Regions from separate parts of the Ferrimonas lipolytica genome, predicted to be linked through region 2. Evidence: predicted binding sites of a transcription regulator. Region 2 holds the regulator's gene; the other holds the start of a gene.

Region 1 (8,652 bases), 1.9 Mb from region 2:
AAGCAGTGCATCGTCACCACTGTTTTTCATGCCGTAGTAACCGGCGATGCAGGTATCAAATCGAGTCATCATTAGTACGCCACCTTTTGCAATGCGTTGGTTTTAAGGGGGTTCAGCGCTGCGCCTATCCAAAGTAACGCAGGCCAAAACAGATAAACCAAAATCTCTAGATTTTCAAAGAAGCTGTAGCCAACCAAAGTCAGTGCCAACAACAGCGCGGTACGCGAGACAGCAGAGCGAAACGCATCAACGAGCAGATAAATAACCGTAATGGCTAGCGGCAATGCTAACGCTAAGGCACCCACTGCTCCTTTAACAAACAGCAAGCCATACCAACTGTGATGAGTGCCAATGGGCATGTACTCAACCATTTTAGGGCCACGCTCAACGATTCCATGGCCCCAAATCGGCGCTTCAGCTTGCCACCGCTGCAGCGCAATATCGGCCAGAGCGCTTCGCACCCGGGTCGAGTCTGGTCGGCTATCTTTAATATGCTGATAAGCATCATTGCCATGCTCGAACAGCCACTGGCTCGATAGCATCATTACGACTGTGGCAATAGCAGCCACCAACAACATCGACGGGCTAATAGCGCGCCCAAACAACACCAGTAACGGAATCAATCCAGCAAACAACACCCAACCGGCTCGCGACTGACACAATAGACACATCACCGCCGTGCCGATAATACCCAATGCCCGCCAGCGAGGGTTCTGCTCTTGCCAACAGATAACCAAGCAGATGCAGCTCATCAAGCCGGCAGCAGGAGCCCATGGTGCGAAGAAGCTCCACCGCGGCAACCCAGTCTCTAGGTTTAACGCAAACCACCGCACCGTAAAAAACTCATAACCGGGGCCACCAATCGCTTTGAGCGGCGACAGGTAGATCTCTCCCGACCAGCCCAAAGCCACTGCAACTAACGAGATCAACGCCAATATGATCGACTGAGCTGCAACGATGCAGGTGCCGCGAGTAAGCAGAGCTAACCGAAATGGCAACACTGCCCCCAACAACAGAAACAGCGCCAACAATGCCCAGCCTTTGGCCCAACCGATGGTCGATTTGATGGTTTTAGCTAAACCCAACTGCCAATCAATATGAGCCACAATTAACGCTACTAGCATCAACGCCATCGCGGTAACCCATAACCATACGATTAGGGGAACTGGGCCATAATCAGCGCGCCCATCGACCCAGCAGCGCAATATCACCAGCGCTAACATCAACCAACCCAAAACACTGCCCCAGACATACAACGCCCCAAGCACATACATCGGATAACTGAGCACCAGCCCATACCAGATCAGCTTCTCTTCAACAGTTGTTTGATTAAGTAGTGGCGTTGCCATGCGATCAGCACTCCTACGGTTATCAAAATGAATCCAAACAGCGCAGCCGCAATGGCGATAACTGGGTTGGGGCTACGTTGTTTGGTTGGTACTGCCGGTGGAGTAAGCATCTGCACAACCGGGTAAGAGGCAAATATATTAGCCTGGCCCGCTTCCAGACGGGCAGCAGCGGAGGTATAAACCGCTTCAGCCAGTCGGGCTTGTCGTTGCAAACGTTCGAGCTCTGCGGACTCCCGCGCATACACCTTTAAGCGGTCCTGCAGTTGTTGTTGCGCCAACACCATCGATTCAATTTTGGCTTGATCCCCTTGTGCGCGCGCATAAGCATCAACTAAATCGGCAAACAGCTGTGCTCGCCCAGGGCTAACGCTCAAATCCATAGTGTGCAGTAACTCTGCAGTTGGCTCGCCAATCAATGAGGCGCTGCGTTGAAAGAGCGCGGTGCGAGCAAAAGCTAAACGCTGCTGCTCGGCTTTAACCTTTGGGTGGTTTTCGCCCCAGTGTGAGGAGAAACGAGTGATAAGCGCCGAACTGTCATCTAGCTCACGCATGTAGCCACGAAATTGAGTGTCGGTATTAAGGGCAAAAGCTTGCCCTGCTAGCGCCGGCGATACACCTAAATCAAGACTCAATTGACGGACGAAATTTTCACGACTAGTGAGCTCCGACTCCGCGTACAACCGCTTCTCTTTAAGCTCGGTTAAGGTGCGTATGGTTTGCTCCATCTGTGCCGACGATACCAATAACGAACGTTGCTGAAACTCAACCACAGCGCGGCGCTTCTCTGCCAGCTGGGCCTCATACTCAGTTAATACTCGCTCAACCCCCTGACTGTGGCGCAACACTTCGTCACTACGGAGATTATCAAGTTGTTGCTGGAACGATTGGTATAAGCTCCACGCTTTATCTTCCGCACCAAGCGCTGATGAGCCAGCGACGGTAATGGCCAAAATCGATGTTTGTTCAGTTAAGGTGACTCGTGGGTCTCCAAATTGAGTCTCATCTAAACCGATGTTATTTGCAGCTCGTCGAATCACGTCGCGGCTGGTTAAGATCTCTTTGTAATTGACCCTAGGGTTGAAGCCACCGCCACTAAAGGGCGACTTAGTTTGGGCGCTGGCCTGACCAACATCCTCAAGGCTGAAATTGCTGCTGGAGCCTGAGCCAGGTAGCACTAACGCCATGTCACTGTGGAAACGTGGCGCTTGCAACAGATAGATGGTCACCAGAATTACCACTAGGGCGTAGCCTAAGCCAGCAACCAGCACATAACGACTGCGACAAAACTGGTACAGCGCCGCCCGGCGGGAGTCTGCTCGGGTTCTTACTGCTATTGGATAGGTCATCGACATATCGGTATATCCCTACAGTAATTTGAACGGTGAAATAACGTCAACCAAACTGCGGGCAATGTCACGGAGGTTGGTTAGATCCGAGTCATAGCAAGCCACCGCGTCATTGGGCATAAGGTAGGGATTCACCGCGGCAATGTGAGGCTGGCGCATTAATTGTTCGACCGAGCGTTCAATCACCTGAACCTGTCCGGTAAGCGGGTTGTGCCCGGCGAGGAGTACTTTACGTGGCGCGTTGGTCCACTGTTTGCCACCGATGCAGTTGGCTGATACAGCCGCTTGCAATAAGCGACTACCGTAAGGCATGTTGCTGCTAAAACGCCCTACTGCGGCACTGGAGTTATTTGCAGCTGAGTCAATCAGGTTGGACATAAATACTCGCAACCCTTTAGGGGTAATTTGGGTCGGTCGAACCAGATGGGGTTGAAAACAACCGGTGCTTGGCACAACGATTCGGTCCCCCGCGACCAAGGCGATATCACGGGAAGAGGTACCAGTCATTACCCCGCTCATATCAAGCTGTACCTGCCAACCACTGCGCATTAGGGTAACTTGGTCGAGTTTGGCGTCTGGACGGATCCCCGATGCTGCACGCAGAGCTTCTGACAACATTCTATCGCCACTGTAATCGCCATAGGCGTTAATCCGTTGCTCGAGCACCTGTTCAGGGATGTTGCGATTAATCCGCACTCGGCCTGGTTCAAACACCGCCCCAGAAACCGTTACCTCAATGTCTGACCACTGTAATAAACGCAGATCGACCCGTGCAGTTGCTGGACGGAACAACTCTGCTCGTACCAAAGCCAACTCAATTTTCTCAGCCACCAGTTCAATTGGTAGGCCAAATACCATCATCGGCTCTAGGTATGGCACAACCAGCAAACCATTGGTGTTAACGACATAGTTACCACTAAAGCCGTCGCCATTTTCGATAGATAACGACACTAGATCGCCGGGGCTAAGCGGCACAGTGCCATGGAAATGGGGATCGGTTGGTCGTGACAGAGGCACATGTTCAGCGCCATCACTGATAATTTGATCGGCACGGTAATTAACCGCAGCAAAATTACTGCTGTAGGCGCGGCAATCTTTGGTGCCATAGCGCAACGAGTCAGCGGGTTGTTGGTGCTGGATAAACTCACCGGTTCCAGCAACTTGCTGGTAGGCGTTGCCATAGAAGTTGTCGTGGGGGACGGCTGAGTCTTGCAGACCGTGATGCTGGGTACAGCCCATCGTCACCATCGCTGCCGCTAATACTGCCCATAAACGTTTAGTCTTATCCATCTTATCCCCCAAGCTCCAAGCCCCTTTGCTTCTGGCTATAGCTAAAGCAACCGTCATGCCAATAACATCAATTAAATAAAATCAAACACTTAACCTAAATTTAATGTGGCAGATGAGAGAGAGCCTTTGCTGATGTTCGCAAAACAAAAACCATTACTCGAACTATTCGCAAATTGGCAAGGGACGCTTGCTAGCCGATATGAGTACGCACAGTGCAAAAATCCAACATCATCAAATAAGAGTCACGCCAATTCTCATTTAGCTAATCGATGCTAGTCATTTGCAGTTTGTTTCGCACAGTGCAAATGGTACTGGCTAACCCTGGTTAGAACAGACCAACAAACAACGCCACCTCCCAATTAAGCACCTGTTTAATAAAGATTATTTTTAGAGTCAAATTATTGGCATCGTTTTCGCATTGGTTTGCATCAACGTTCAATCACGCGTTCAACTTACCTTTGCCAGGAGTTTTATTATGGATAAAAAGCTGGGGTTACCTTTGGGCTTAATTGCCTGTATGTCTATGGGCTTATCGGCGCCGACAAGCGCGACCAACCAAGTTAACAATCAATACGTTTGGGAATTTCTTAGCGGAGAGAACTGGCCCATTGGCTATAACCAAAATACCGGTAAACCGGACACTCTAGCGTGGCACTACAACGACTACTCGCCGGAGTTCTTCGCTAGGATCAACAACGCGCTACCCGAGGCGCGGGTGAACGAAGCCTTTATGACGACGGACGACGGATCCAACGTTACCTTGACTGAAGAAGCAGAGGTATTCATCACCTTTATTCACGAAGGAGCTGGCTATAAGAATGCGTTCGGTTACTTTACCTTCGATAAAAATAATCCACCGCAAACTGCTGACGAGATTGATGAGATCATCGCCTTTCCCAATCTGTCGTTCCCGCACCTAGCTAATGGTCACCGTGTGAGTTTGGGGGTATTTCCGGCGGGAACCAGCATCGGTTTTTTCATCGCCGCCAATGGCTTTTCCTACTACACCGGCGTTAAATCCAACCCAGTTCCCTATTACTACTCACTCAAACACTTAAATCCCGATCCCACTGACGAATTGAGACAGCACAATGTCTTGCTGTTCGATCAAGAGGTGGCTGAGGTAATTATTGGTTTTGAGGATCTACCTCGTACTTGGGGCGATAACGATTTTAACGATGCCGTATTTTCGGTAAAGACCACCCCTGAAACCGCCATTGATACCAGTAATATCGTGGTTATGCCAGACGTTGATGACAGCGACGCCGATGGCATTGCCGACAGCGAAGATCAGTTCCCTAACGACTACCAGCGGGCGTTCAGCTCGTACTACCCTAGTGACTCCGATTGGGTAACGTTAGCGTTCGAAGACAACTGGCCGAACGTCGGCGATTACGATATGAATGATCTGGTGATTCGAGAGCGTCTACAAACCATCTACAATGCTGACGGTGCCATCTCAGGGTTTAAACTGGCTGGCTTTATTGATGCCCGTGGCGCCGACTTTCACAACGGCTTTGCGTTACGATTGATGGGCATCGAGCCGGACACTATTGCCAGTGCGGCGTTAGAGGTGAATGGGGAGTCATTCGATAAAACTACCGAAGCGGATCAAACCGATGCGGTAATTACCCTATGGAATGACAGCCATCGTTTTACTCAAACCAACGAGCCGGGTAAATGCCAACACTTTAATACGGTTAAGAGCTGTACCCAGTTCGACCCAGTTCCCTTTAGTCTGGACGTGCGCTTAAGCGAAACCATCGACGCCCTGCCCCATTCAAGCTTCGACTTCTTCCTGTTCCGTCGTGATTACCGCGGCCGTGAGATCCACTTCGCCGACTACCCACCAACGGATCTGTTCGATTACAGCCAACTTGGCCGTAAAGATGACACCTCTGACGTAGCCAGCGCACGCTATTTCCGCAACAGCGACAACCTGCCATGGGCGTTAAAGATCCCAACAAAATGGCGCTACCCACAAGAATATATCGATGTAATTTGGGCCTACCCGGATTACGAGGTATGGGTGGAATCGTCAGGCAGTGAAGCAACCAACTGGTTCACCACTAGCGATTTAGATAGCCATTTCTATTAAGCCAACACCGATGTCGACCCCTTGTCAGTTTGGAGAACAATTATGAACAATTACTTTACTCGCTATCACGTGCTTATCGGTGCCAGCATACTGCTGCTTAGTGCTTGTGGTGGAGGCGGTGGATCGGGCTCAGATCCAAGCGAAGTGGACGCCGGCGTAACAACACCACCGGTAACTGCGCCGCCAACGACACCACCACCGGCAGAAGATCCAACCACACCAGAACCGGATAATAGCTATGAGCCTGACAGCGAACGATTGACAAACGAGGCAGAAAGTTCAAGCGAGCTATACGCTGCTCCGGACTTTAATTTCGATCTTACCCGTCAGGTCAATGTGTTCTTAAGTGCTAATGATGCCTTAGGCGAACCACTAACAGACACCATCATTAAGATGTATGCCGTGCCTAATAATATTGAAGCCGTCGAAGATCTAACCGCTGAGGACAGCCAACTGATTTTTATCGGCATGACTAACGACAATGGTGTGATAGATCGCATTGTTGAGTTAACCCCAACGATACAAAAGGTGATGGTGGTGGTTGCTACCTTAGGCATTGACAACAAAGCGCTGCTTAACATCAACGAGGACTCGCTAAGTCATCACTTCTAGCCTTTGGATTTCCGCCTACAATCAAAGTTATTGAGCAAAGCCCCCGAAACGGTTCGGGGGCTTTTTAGATAAAAAGTTGATTACACTGCCCCTTTCCTCATCTACCGCGTTCAACTGAATGCGCTAGTCGCAACAACATTAGATAGCACTAGATCGACGTTCATCGTCACCATTGCCTGCTGTTCACACCAGTTTTCCATTTTAGCTAACCCTTGCAAAATGCAAATCGCTGGCCTAACAATGACCAATAACAATCGCTTTATTTGAGATTTAACAACTCATCAACCGCTACTGGCAAACGATGATAGCCACGATTCTCATACTCAAGCAGGCTGGGCCCAGAAGCGAGCATTGTTGCCGAGGCTCAAAAACGTGTGCTTGTAATCAGAGGTTTAACCATGAAAGGTGCTGTTTTTATTGCGTTTAATGAAATGATTGAGTCCACCGCGGGGATCGATACGTGGGAGCAATTATTACAAAAGGTGCAGCCGCAATCCGACGGAGTCTATACCTCGGTTGAAAGCTATCCCGACGAAGAGCTGTTTAACCTGGTGCAAGCGTTGTCGGAGATCAGTGGTATTGAAGTCGCTAGCCTGGTTGAGGCCTTCGGCCGTTCGTTATTCAAGTCACTCAATGATAAATACCCTCAGTTTACCGCCCAAGAAGAGACTTTCTTTAGCTTCATTAAAAGCATCGATGGCACCATCCATAAAGAGGTAAACAAGCTTTACACCAACGCACACCTGCCTAAAATCCAGTGCAGCAACAACAACAACGATGAACTGCTTATGCTCTACAACTCACCGCGCAAGCTGTGTGTATTGGCAGAGGGATTGATCGCTGGTGCCGCCTTACACTACAAGGTTGATTGCACCATAGAGCACCAACAGTGCATGCACCACGGCGCCGACGAATGCCTGATATTACTGCGTATAAATAGCCCGCAACCACCCCACGGCGTTGCCAATGAATAGTGCCGTAAACTATAAAGCCGCCTACGAAAGACAAAAGAAAGCACGAGCTAAGGCTGAAGATATCCTTGAGACTAAGTCACGAGAGCTGTACGACAAAAATCAATCGTTGGTTGAAGCGTACAACAACCTCAAAGCTCACAAGGCGCAGTTGGTCCATAAAGAAAAATTGGCCTCAATAGGACAGCTATCCGCTGGGGTTGCACACGAAATCAACAACCCGCTCGCATTTGTAAAAAGTAATCTCAATTCGCTTGGACGTTACACCGCAAACTTTAAACTGATGCTCGAGTGTTATGAACAAGCCTTTGCACAGCTATCAGAGCAGCAACTGCCGCCGGGCCTTAATAGTCACATCGAGCAAATGAGGAGTGAGTTGGATATGGCGCATTTGCTTGAGGATCTTGACGATCTGATGTCGGAGTCGCTGTCTGGCATTACCCGAATTGAAGACATCGTTAAGGGGCTAAAGTCATTCGCCCGCCCACCCAGTGACCAAAGTGAACCGTTCAATATCAACGATTGCATCAAAAACACCATTAAGCTGGTTTGGAACGAGATTAAGTACAAGGCCAAACTAGATGTGTCATTGTCGGAGGTTCCAGATACCGTTGGTTATCCCGGAGAGATAAGTCAGGTAGTTCTCAACCTGTTGGTTAATGCCACCCATGCAATTGACGATACTGGCACCATCACCGTAACCACGAGCTGCAACGATAACCTCATTGAACTGCGGGTTAGCGACAACGGTTGTGGGATAAGCGAACATCATCTCAGTAAGATTTTTGACCCATTTTTTACCACCAAAGACAGCGATAGCGGCACTGGCTTAGGGCTGTCCATTGCCCATGCAATCATCAAGAAACACCGCGGTAATATCGATGTAACGACGCAAACGGATCAAGGCACCACCTTTACTATCTGTTTACCCATACTCGACAGACCACTGCAGCATCAATAGCGTGTTTTCCCATAGGAGTGGGCCT
Region 2 (8,652 bases):
TATTACTATCTCCAACTCTGGTGAAGCCCACGAGATCCTGACATTGATGCCGGTAATCAAACGGATGGGTTTGCCGATTATCGCGATGACCGGCAAACCCAACTCAACCTTGGCGGAGCTAGCACAACATCACCTGTGTATTGCCGTCGGCGAGGAGGCCTGCCCGCTGGGTTTAGCACCAACCTCTTCCACCACCGCCACCTTAGTCATGGGTGATGCCCTTGCGGTAGCACTGCTGCAGGCTCGGGATTTCACCGCCAATGACTTTGCCTTATCACATCCTGGCGGCGCGCTCGGACGGCGGCTGTTATTAAAGGTTGCTGACATCATGCACCGTGGTGAGCGTCTACCTATAGTTAATGAACAGGTGACCGTAAGTGAAGCACTGTTGGAGATCTCAGCCAAGGGGCTGGGAATGACTGCTGTAGTTGATAATAGTGGTGTTCTGACTGGGCTATTTACCGATGGCGACCTGCGCCGAGTTCTCGATGCCCGGGTTGATATTCACCAGACCACCATCGGTACGGTGATGACCCAAAAACCAATTACTATCGATTGCAACTTATTGGCTGCACAAGCACTCAAATTGATGGAAGATAACAATATTAACGGCTTAATCAGCGTCGACGGTGACGGTTGCCCTGCTGGCGCCCTCAACATGATGGATATGCTAAAGGCAGGAGTACTCTAATGGACGCAATCTTAACGTTGTATGGCGCAGTAAATGCCGACGTAATCGAGCGTGCTAGCAATATTAAACTGCTACTGTGTGACGTTGACGGTGTATTCTCCGACGGTCGTATCTACATCGGTAACGACGGTGAAGAACTGAAAGCGTTTCATACCCGCGACGGTTTTGGCATCAAGGCGGTTCAAAATGCCGGTATTGCGGTAGCAGTGATCACCGGTAGGCGCTCTGCTATTGTCGAAAAACGGATGACTAACCTTGGGGTGAAACACATCGTCCAAGGCTGCGAAGATAAGCTCACCGCGTTTGAACAGATTCGCTCTGAGCTCGGACTTGAAGCCGATCAATGCGCATACATTGGCGATGATCTAGTTGACCTGCCAGTAATGGAGAAGGTCGCTCTTGCGGTTGCCGTCCACGACGCTCATCCAGCATTGCTGCCTCAGGCACATTATCGCACTACTATTGGCGGCGGCTTTGGTGCCGTCCGTGAGCTGTGCGACCTTCTATTGCAAGCGCAAGGTAAACTGATGGATGCTAAGGGCATGTCAGTATGAAGCGTGAGCTGCTTGCTGGCTTGCTGCTACTCGCAATGGCTGGCGGCCTATATCTGCGCAACATTTCGATTGAGCCTCCGGTAGTGGATTCACTCTCTGAGAGTGAGCCCGATTACGTAGCTCGAGAAATGAAAACCCGCTCTTATGATGCCAATGGCCGCCTTAATGCCGAGATAGCTGCTGACACCATGTTCCACTATCAGCAAAAGCAGCTAACTGAATTTGAAAACCCCGTTTATCTGGTTTACCCAGAAGACGGCAACACCGTATGGAAAGTCAAAGCCAAGGTGGGTGAGCTGCGCGACAATCGCTTCCTAACGCTAGAACACAGCGTTATTGTTGAAGCTATTGAGCCGTATAAGCCAATCAGAACCATCCATACTGAACAGCTGAACCTGGACCTATCCACGATGGAGATGGAAACTGATCGACAGCTGCAGGCCTTTGGCGAGCAATTCCAAATGACTGGTCTCGGCCTTTGGGCTGATCTCAAGCAAAATCACATTATTTTGAAACAAAAGGTTAGTGCTACTTATGAAACTCAGTAAGCCACTCCTAATTGCGCTGGCGTTACTGGCGCCGCAAACACAGGCACTGCAAGCCGACTTTTTGCAAGCGGTTAGCGTCACCGCTGACCGTTCTGAAGGCGATCTCCAAAGTCGCACCCTAAGCTACATCGACAACGTAGTAGTTACCCAAGGTACATTGCGAATCGAAGCTGACAAGCTGACTCTCATTGCCACTGAAGACAAGTCCGAACAGATCTTTGTTGCCACTGGCAATCCAGCTACGTACGAACAAGTACAAGAAAATGGCATGAAGGCGGAAGCCAACGCATTAGAGATTCGCTATAGCGTAAGTAACCGCGAATTGATCCTCATTGGCGAAGCCCAGATGAGTCAAGAAGGCAGCGTTGTCAAAGGCTCACGTATTAGCTACAACGCCGAGCAACAGAAACTCAGTGCGGAAGGCTCCGACGAGAGCCAGATCACCACCATTTTTATGCCAGCACCGAAAACAACAACTCCAACGGAAAACCAACCGATAGTATTGCCAGCGCCAGAACTACAAGAACAACCTAAAAGCGAGCCTAAACCATGAAGCCAGTGGTTCTTGAAGCGCAGCAGTTAGCCAAGAGCTACAACGGTCGCCAAGTGGTTAAGAATGTCGGCCTTAAAGTTGAAAAGGGACAAATCGTAGGCTTATTAGGTCCAAACGGCGCAGGTAAAACCACCACCTTTTATATGGTGGTTGGCTTGGTCCAAAACGACCAAGGTAGCATTCATATCAATGGTGAAGAGATCACTTATCTGCCAATGCACAGTCGTGCTCGCAAAGGCATTGGTTATTTACCGCAAGAGTCGTCGATCTTCCGCAAGCTCACTGTTCATGACAACTTGATGGCGGTACTGCAGATCAGAAAAGAGCTCAGTAAAGAGCAACGTATAGAAAAACTGGAACAGCTGCTCGAAGAGTTTAATATTACTCACATACGTGACAGTTTAGGGATGGCTCTATCTGGTGGCGAACGTCGCCGTGTAGAAATAGCCCGAGCGCTAGCAGCAGATCCACAATTTATTTTATTGGATGAACCCTTTGCCGGTGTCGACCCGATCTCGGTTATCGACATTAAGAAGATCATCCAACACTTGAAACAACGCGGTCTCGGGGTGTTGATCACCGATCACAACGTCCGAGAAACCTTGGACGTATGTGAATACGCCTACATTGTCAGTCATGGTGAAATGATTGCTCAAGGGGCACCAGAAGCGGTATTGGAAGACCAATTAGTACGCTCTGTTTACTTGGGTGATCAATTCAGACTCTAGTGCCCCCTTCCATCGGGCAGTACAAGGATTAGGGCATTAAATGAAAACCTCGCTACAGCTAAAACTTGGACAACAGCTAACGATGACACCTCAGTTGCAGCAGGCTATCCGACTGCTGCAACTGTCGACGTTAGATCTGCAACAAGAGATCCAAGAAGCCCTCGACTCTAACCCGCTGTTGGAGCAGAGCGACGACGACTTCAATAACCAAGACCAAGAAGCATCTCCGGAAAGTCAGGACAGCCCAAGTGCTTCGGTGACCGAGCAAGCCGCGTTAGATACCAGCGAAGCCCTAAGCCAAACTGACTTAGGCGATAATTTACCCCTTGATAGCACCTGGGACGACGTTTACAGCGCAGCCCCTGCCGCTGCGGCCAGTGGTCCACGCGATGACGATGACAGCTATCAGGGCGAAACCAGTGACGATCTGCAAAGCCATCTACTTTGGCAAATGGGTCTCACCCCAATGAGCGATACCGACCAGGCCATCGCCACGACCCTTATCGATGCCATCGATGAATACGGCTATCTCACTATTCCCGTGGCTGATGTACTAACTGCTGTCGGCCGGGACGACATTGAATTAGATGAAGTCGAGGCGGTCCGCAAACGCATTCAACAATTTGATCCGGTCGGCTGTGTCAGCATCGACCTATCTGAATGCCTCAAGGTACAACTGTTGCAGCACAACGCTGACACCCCTTGGCGAGATCAGGCTATCAATCTCCTTGATGAACATATGGATCTGTTGGCCAATAGAGACTTTCGCACCCTGATAAGGCGTACTAAGCTCAGTGAAACTGAGCTTAAGGACACCATGGATCTGATTCAGTCACTGAACCCAAGACCAGGCGGGCAAATCGCAGCAACACCAAGTGAATACGTGATTCCTGATGTTTCAGTAAGTAAAAAACAGGGACGCTGGGTGGTTGAGCTCAATCCTAACGCCATGCCCAAGATTCGCATCAATCAACAGTACGCCGCCATCGGTAACGGCGCCCGCGGTAGCGGTGACGGTCAGTTCGTTCGCGGACATCTGCAGGAGGCTAAGTGGTTTATCAAAAGCCTTGAAAGCCGTAACGAAACACTGATGAAGGTTACCAACTGCATCGTGCAATTCCAGCAAGGGTTCCTCGAGTTCGGCGAAGAAGCCATGAAGCCAATGGTGCTCAATGATGTGGCCGAGGTGGTCGAGATGCACGAATCGACGATATCTCGAGTGACTACTCAAAAATATCTACATACCCCAAGAGGGATCTTTGAACTGAAGTACTTCTTCTCCAGCCATGTGAGCACTGACAGCGGCGGCGAAGCCTCTTCTACTGCTATCCGCGCGCTCATCAAAAAGCTCGTGGCGGCAGAGAATCCAAAGAAACCTCTTAGCGACAGTAAAATGGCTCAAATTCTGGCGGAACAAGGCATCCAAGTAGCCCGACGCACCGTGGCTAAATATCGCGAAGCCTTAACGATTCCACCATCAAACCAGCGCAAAATGCTGTAACGCGCACCTACGGAGGTAAGCTATGCAGATCAACTTAACCGGTCATCATGTTGATATAACAGACGCACTACGCAACTACATTAACGAAAAATTTGAACGTTTGGAGCGGCATTTCGACCACATCAACAACGTTCATGTAATACTGGAAGTGCAGAAATTACAACAGATTGCCGAAGCTAAGCTGCACTTAAACGGCGGTGAAGTGTTTGCTACCCACGAGCACGACAATATGTACGCAGCAATTGACGGGTTGGTCGATAAACTCGATCGACAGGTAATCAAACACAAAGAGAAAATTTCCCGGCACTAATGGAAATCAATGAACTACTGACACTCGAGCGCACCCTATGTGTCGACTCTGAGTTAAGCAAAAAACGGGCACTTGAGATGATCAGTGAATTGGCTGCCTCTCAGTGCCCTGAACTCCCCCAACACGAGTTGTTCGAGAGCCTTATGGCTCGGGAAAAAATGGGCAGTACGGGCATCGGAAAGGGCATCGCGCTTCCGCACGGTCGGCTGAACCGATTAGATAGGCCGCTGGCGGTGTTACTCAAAAGCGACTCTCCCATCGAATTTGATGCCGTCGATCAGAAGCCTGTTGATTTGTTATTTGCGTTGTTCGTACCGGAGCAACAACATCAAGAGTTTTTATCAATGCTCGCCACGGTGGCAGAGAAATTGAGCCAAAAAGAGCTTTGCCGAGCGATGCGCAAAGCCTCTGATAATCAACATCTGTATCAAGTGATCACTGCATGAAGCTAGTTATTCTTTCGGGGCGCTCTGGAGCCGGTAAAACCGTTGCCTTGCACGTATTAGAAGATCTTGGTTACTACTGCGTTGATAATCTGCCGATGCCATTGCTACTGCAACTGCTGCAAAGCCTCGAAAATCAGCGGGAATTAGTCGCGGTTAGTTTAGATATCCGTAACCTACCGGATCAGGAACTGGCGATAACCAAGCTGCGAGAACGGATCCCCGCCGGTATCGATGCGCAGATCTACTTCCTTGATGCCTCTGACGATACGCTAATGCGCCGTTACAGCGAGACTCGCCGTCGCCACCCATTGTCCAACGACGGCGCGCCGCTAGCAGAGGCTATTGGCCAAGAGCGAAGCTTACTGCAACCATTAGCCCAAGACGCCGATCATCTTATCAACACCGATAACCTCTCCGTCTACGACCTCGCCAACGAAGTCCGAACCTTGCTGCTCGGCGAAGCTCCAAACGAAATGATGGTGGTGTTTGAATCCTTTGGCTTTAAACATGGTATGCCACAACAAGCGGACTTTATGTTTGATGTACGCTTTCTTGCCAACCCGCACTGGGAACCAGAGCTAAGACCGTTTACCGGCAAAGACAAACCGGTTGCCGATTTTTTCTTACAGCACAGCAGTGTGACTCGATTTATCGATTCAACCGAACGTTTTATTCTGAACTGGTTGCCGATGCTAGAGCGTAATAATCGCGCCTACCTTACCATCGCCATAGGTTGTACCGGTGGTAAGCACCGCAGTGTTTATGTCGTCGAACAACTGACTCAACGCTTTAAGCTCCATCGCGATGGGATCTCAGTTCGTCACCGAGAGCTTGATGTCGATTGAGCAGAGAGTTTGTCGACAAGTAGTGGTTATTAACCGACTAGGGCTACATGCTCGTGCGGCGACCCGCTTAACCCAACTCGCGACAACCTTCGATGCACAAATCGAGCTACAACTTGAGCAACAACAAGCCAACGCCAATAGCATCCTTGGGATCTTGATGTTGCAAGGTTGCCAAGGCAAAGAGATCACAGTGTGCAGCTACGGGCCCGATGCCTTAGCTGCACTCGATGCGATATGTGAGCTATTTGCTAGTCGCTTTGACGAGGACGAATAACCCCAGAGGTAATAAACTGCTGAAAGCTCTCACACCAGACGATCGCCGCCTGATAGCTGCCAACTTCAACTCCGTTGGGTACGGGCAAAGCAAAGCCATCAAAGCTGCTTATGCTGCCTATTGCGACCATTTCTCCCTGCAGCGCTAAAAATTCATGCTCGGTCTCAACAAATCGTGGGGAAAGATAGAGACGGTAATCTGGCCCCGGCGCCAATTCACCACGAAAGCCGATGCTACCCTCGCCCAACAGCAATTGTCCTTCGCCCCAGTGCAGTAAATCACTGTCGGTTCGCTCGCGCTCAAACTGAGCCACATATTGCGCTTCAGCTTGGACCAACGCCATTGTTGCTGACGACGGCGCTGGCGTCTCCGTTAACAGTGGTAACAGATAGATTCCAAGCGCGATCCCAACCAGCATAGCAACCCCATGGGTCAGTATTGTTCGTAACGCCTTCATAGCCTCTCCATTAGCAATGCAAACCATTAATTGAACTAGACTTTATCACGTTATACTGTTTCTCAAATTTATCCATCCAGTAGCAATAAAATTGACCAAATAGGCAAAGGATATGCGCTCGAGTGGTTGAGCATAGGGTGAGCAGGAACCGCACCCAACAACCAGATTATTTGTTGAATGTATCGATGCCATGGGTATTTGATGCGACCACAGCCAGAGTGAGGACCTTATGACGATTGACCACGCTTTTTTACAATCCCTGCCCAAGGTCGAACTACACCTTCATATTGAAGGCACACTCGAACCAGAGCTGATGTTTGAATTGGCGCAGCGCAATAACGTTGCCCTACCTTTTGACTCTGTAGATCAACTTAGAGCCGCTTACCAGTTCAATGACTTACAGTCGTTTCTCGATCTCTACTACCAAGGCGCTTCGGTACTTTTAACCGAGCAAGACTTCTACGATCTTACCTGGGCCTACCTAGAACGTTGCCAGCAAGACAACGTCCAGCACGTAGAAATATTTTTTGATCCGCAAACCCACACCGATCGTGGCATCGCCTTTGCCACTGTTATTAATGGCATCAAACGAGCGTTACATGATGCCCAACAGCAGTGGCAGATCAGCTACGGCATCATTTTGTGTTTTCTCCGCCACTTAAGCGAAGAGCAAGCCCTAGCCACACTGGCTCAAGCGGAGCCGTTCAAACAGCACATCATCGGCATTGGCCTCGATAGTTCTGAGGTTGGCCACCCACCACAAAAGTTTGCACGCGCCTTTGCCGCTGCCAAACAGCAAGGCTATCGACTGGTCGCGCACGCTGGTGAAGAGGGCCCAGCAGAATATATCTGGGAAGCATTGCAACAGCTGAGTGTCGAACGAATCGATCATGGCGTGCGCTGCGTTGATGATGAAGAGTTGGTGGCACTATTGGTAAATGAGCAGATTCCATTGACGGTATGCCCAACATCTAATGTTCGTTTGAAGGTGTTTGAACAGATGAGCGAGCACAACCTCAAGCAACTGCTAGAGCGTGGCCTTAAAGTCACCATCAACTCCGATGACCCAGCCTACTTTGGTGGTTATATGATGGAGAACTATCGCCAGGTTGAAGCCGCTTTAGGGCTATCCACAGCCCAATGGTTGCAGTTAAGCCGCAATGCTATTGAAGCAAGTTTCGCAAGTCCAGAGCGTAAAGCTGAACTGCTGGAACAGTTACCGCAGCGCTAATGCCCGCAAACTAAAAACACTCAGTTTGCTTCTAGGTAAAGCAGTTCGCCGTCGCGCATGGTGAACTGCTTTGATAGGTAGAACTTCGGCGCTTCGGCCATAGCCTGCTCGGGGCCATGCACCCAATAGGAAAGATAAAAGCTACCGGCATCAACATCGCCATATTGCGGCAACTTAACGCCATCTAACTTAATACGGTCGCCGAGAAGCATATTGCCAGCAGGAAACCAACTCCCTTGATGCCAACGACTTAAGGCAAGGTAGTAAAAGGTACCACTGCCGCCGCCATTGAGCGTGATTACACCAATACGCTCCGCTTGCCCATCACCATCCAGATCGCTTTGATATTGATGCTTAAGTTTGATCGTATCAGCACCGAACTGTTGCTGCTGCCCCACCACCAAATGAAACGAATGTTGTTCCACCTGAAAGTGGGCCAGAGTCGCGCTCGGCTTGGGTGAGGTCAGCTCACAACCGCTAATCAACAGTGCGCTACTAACCATCACCCATTTAC

Evidence for each region. The regulator sigma-54, encoded in region 2, starts transcription at its own class of promoters, with help from an activator protein. The targets are predictions, from matches to a motif close to GTTGGCACGNNNNTNGNNT.
Region 1: the regulator sigma-54 is predicted to act here: its motif matches at 4,386-4,404, upstream of HER31_RS05500 (LruC domain-containing protein).

Annotation. Positions count from the first base shown of each region.
Region 1 covers NZ_CP051180.1:1,137,894-1,146,545, reverse strand. The annotation lists gene HER31_RS05520 (polysaccharide pyruvyl transferase family protein) at 1-72, opposite strand, end outside; gene HER31_RS05515 (O-antigen ligase domain-containing protein) at 72-1,349, opposite strand; gene HER31_RS05510 (GumC family protein) at 1,304-2,701, opposite strand; gene HER31_RS05505 (polysaccharide biosynthesis/export family protein) at 2,714-3,985, opposite strand; gene HER31_RS05500 (LruC domain-containing protein) at 4,461-6,083, shown strand; gene HER31_RS05495 (hypothetical protein) at 6,126-6,695, shown strand; gene HER31_RS05490 (heme NO-binding domain-containing protein) at 7,094-7,669, shown strand; gene HER31_RS05485 (sensor histidine kinase) at 7,662-8,627, shown strand.
Region 2 covers NZ_CP051180.1:3,028,512-3,037,163, forward strand. The annotation lists gene HER31_RS13885 (KpsF/GutQ family sugar-phosphate isomerase) at 1-691, shown strand, start outside; gene kdsC (3-deoxy-manno-octulosonate-8-phosphatase KdsC) at 691-1,245, shown strand; gene lptC (LPS export ABC transporter periplasmic protein LptC) at 1,242-1,793, shown strand; gene lptA (lipopolysaccharide transport periplasmic protein LptA) at 1,780-2,346, shown strand; gene lptB (LPS export ABC transporter ATP-binding protein) at 2,343-3,074, shown strand; gene HER31_RS13910 (RNA polymerase factor sigma-54) at 3,115-4,575, shown strand; gene hpf (ribosome hibernation promoting factor) at 4,598-4,885, shown strand; gene ptsN (PTS IIA-like nitrogen regulatory protein PtsN) at 4,885-5,331, shown strand; gene rapZ (RNase adapter RapZ) at 5,328-6,176, shown strand; gene HER31_RS13930 (HPr family phosphocarrier protein) at 6,166-6,450, shown strand; gene HER31_RS13935 (DM13 domain-containing protein) at 6,425-6,907, opposite strand; gene HER31_RS13940 (adenosine deaminase) at 7,137-8,138, shown strand; gene HER31_RS13945 (hypothetical protein) at 8,159-8,652, opposite strand, start outside.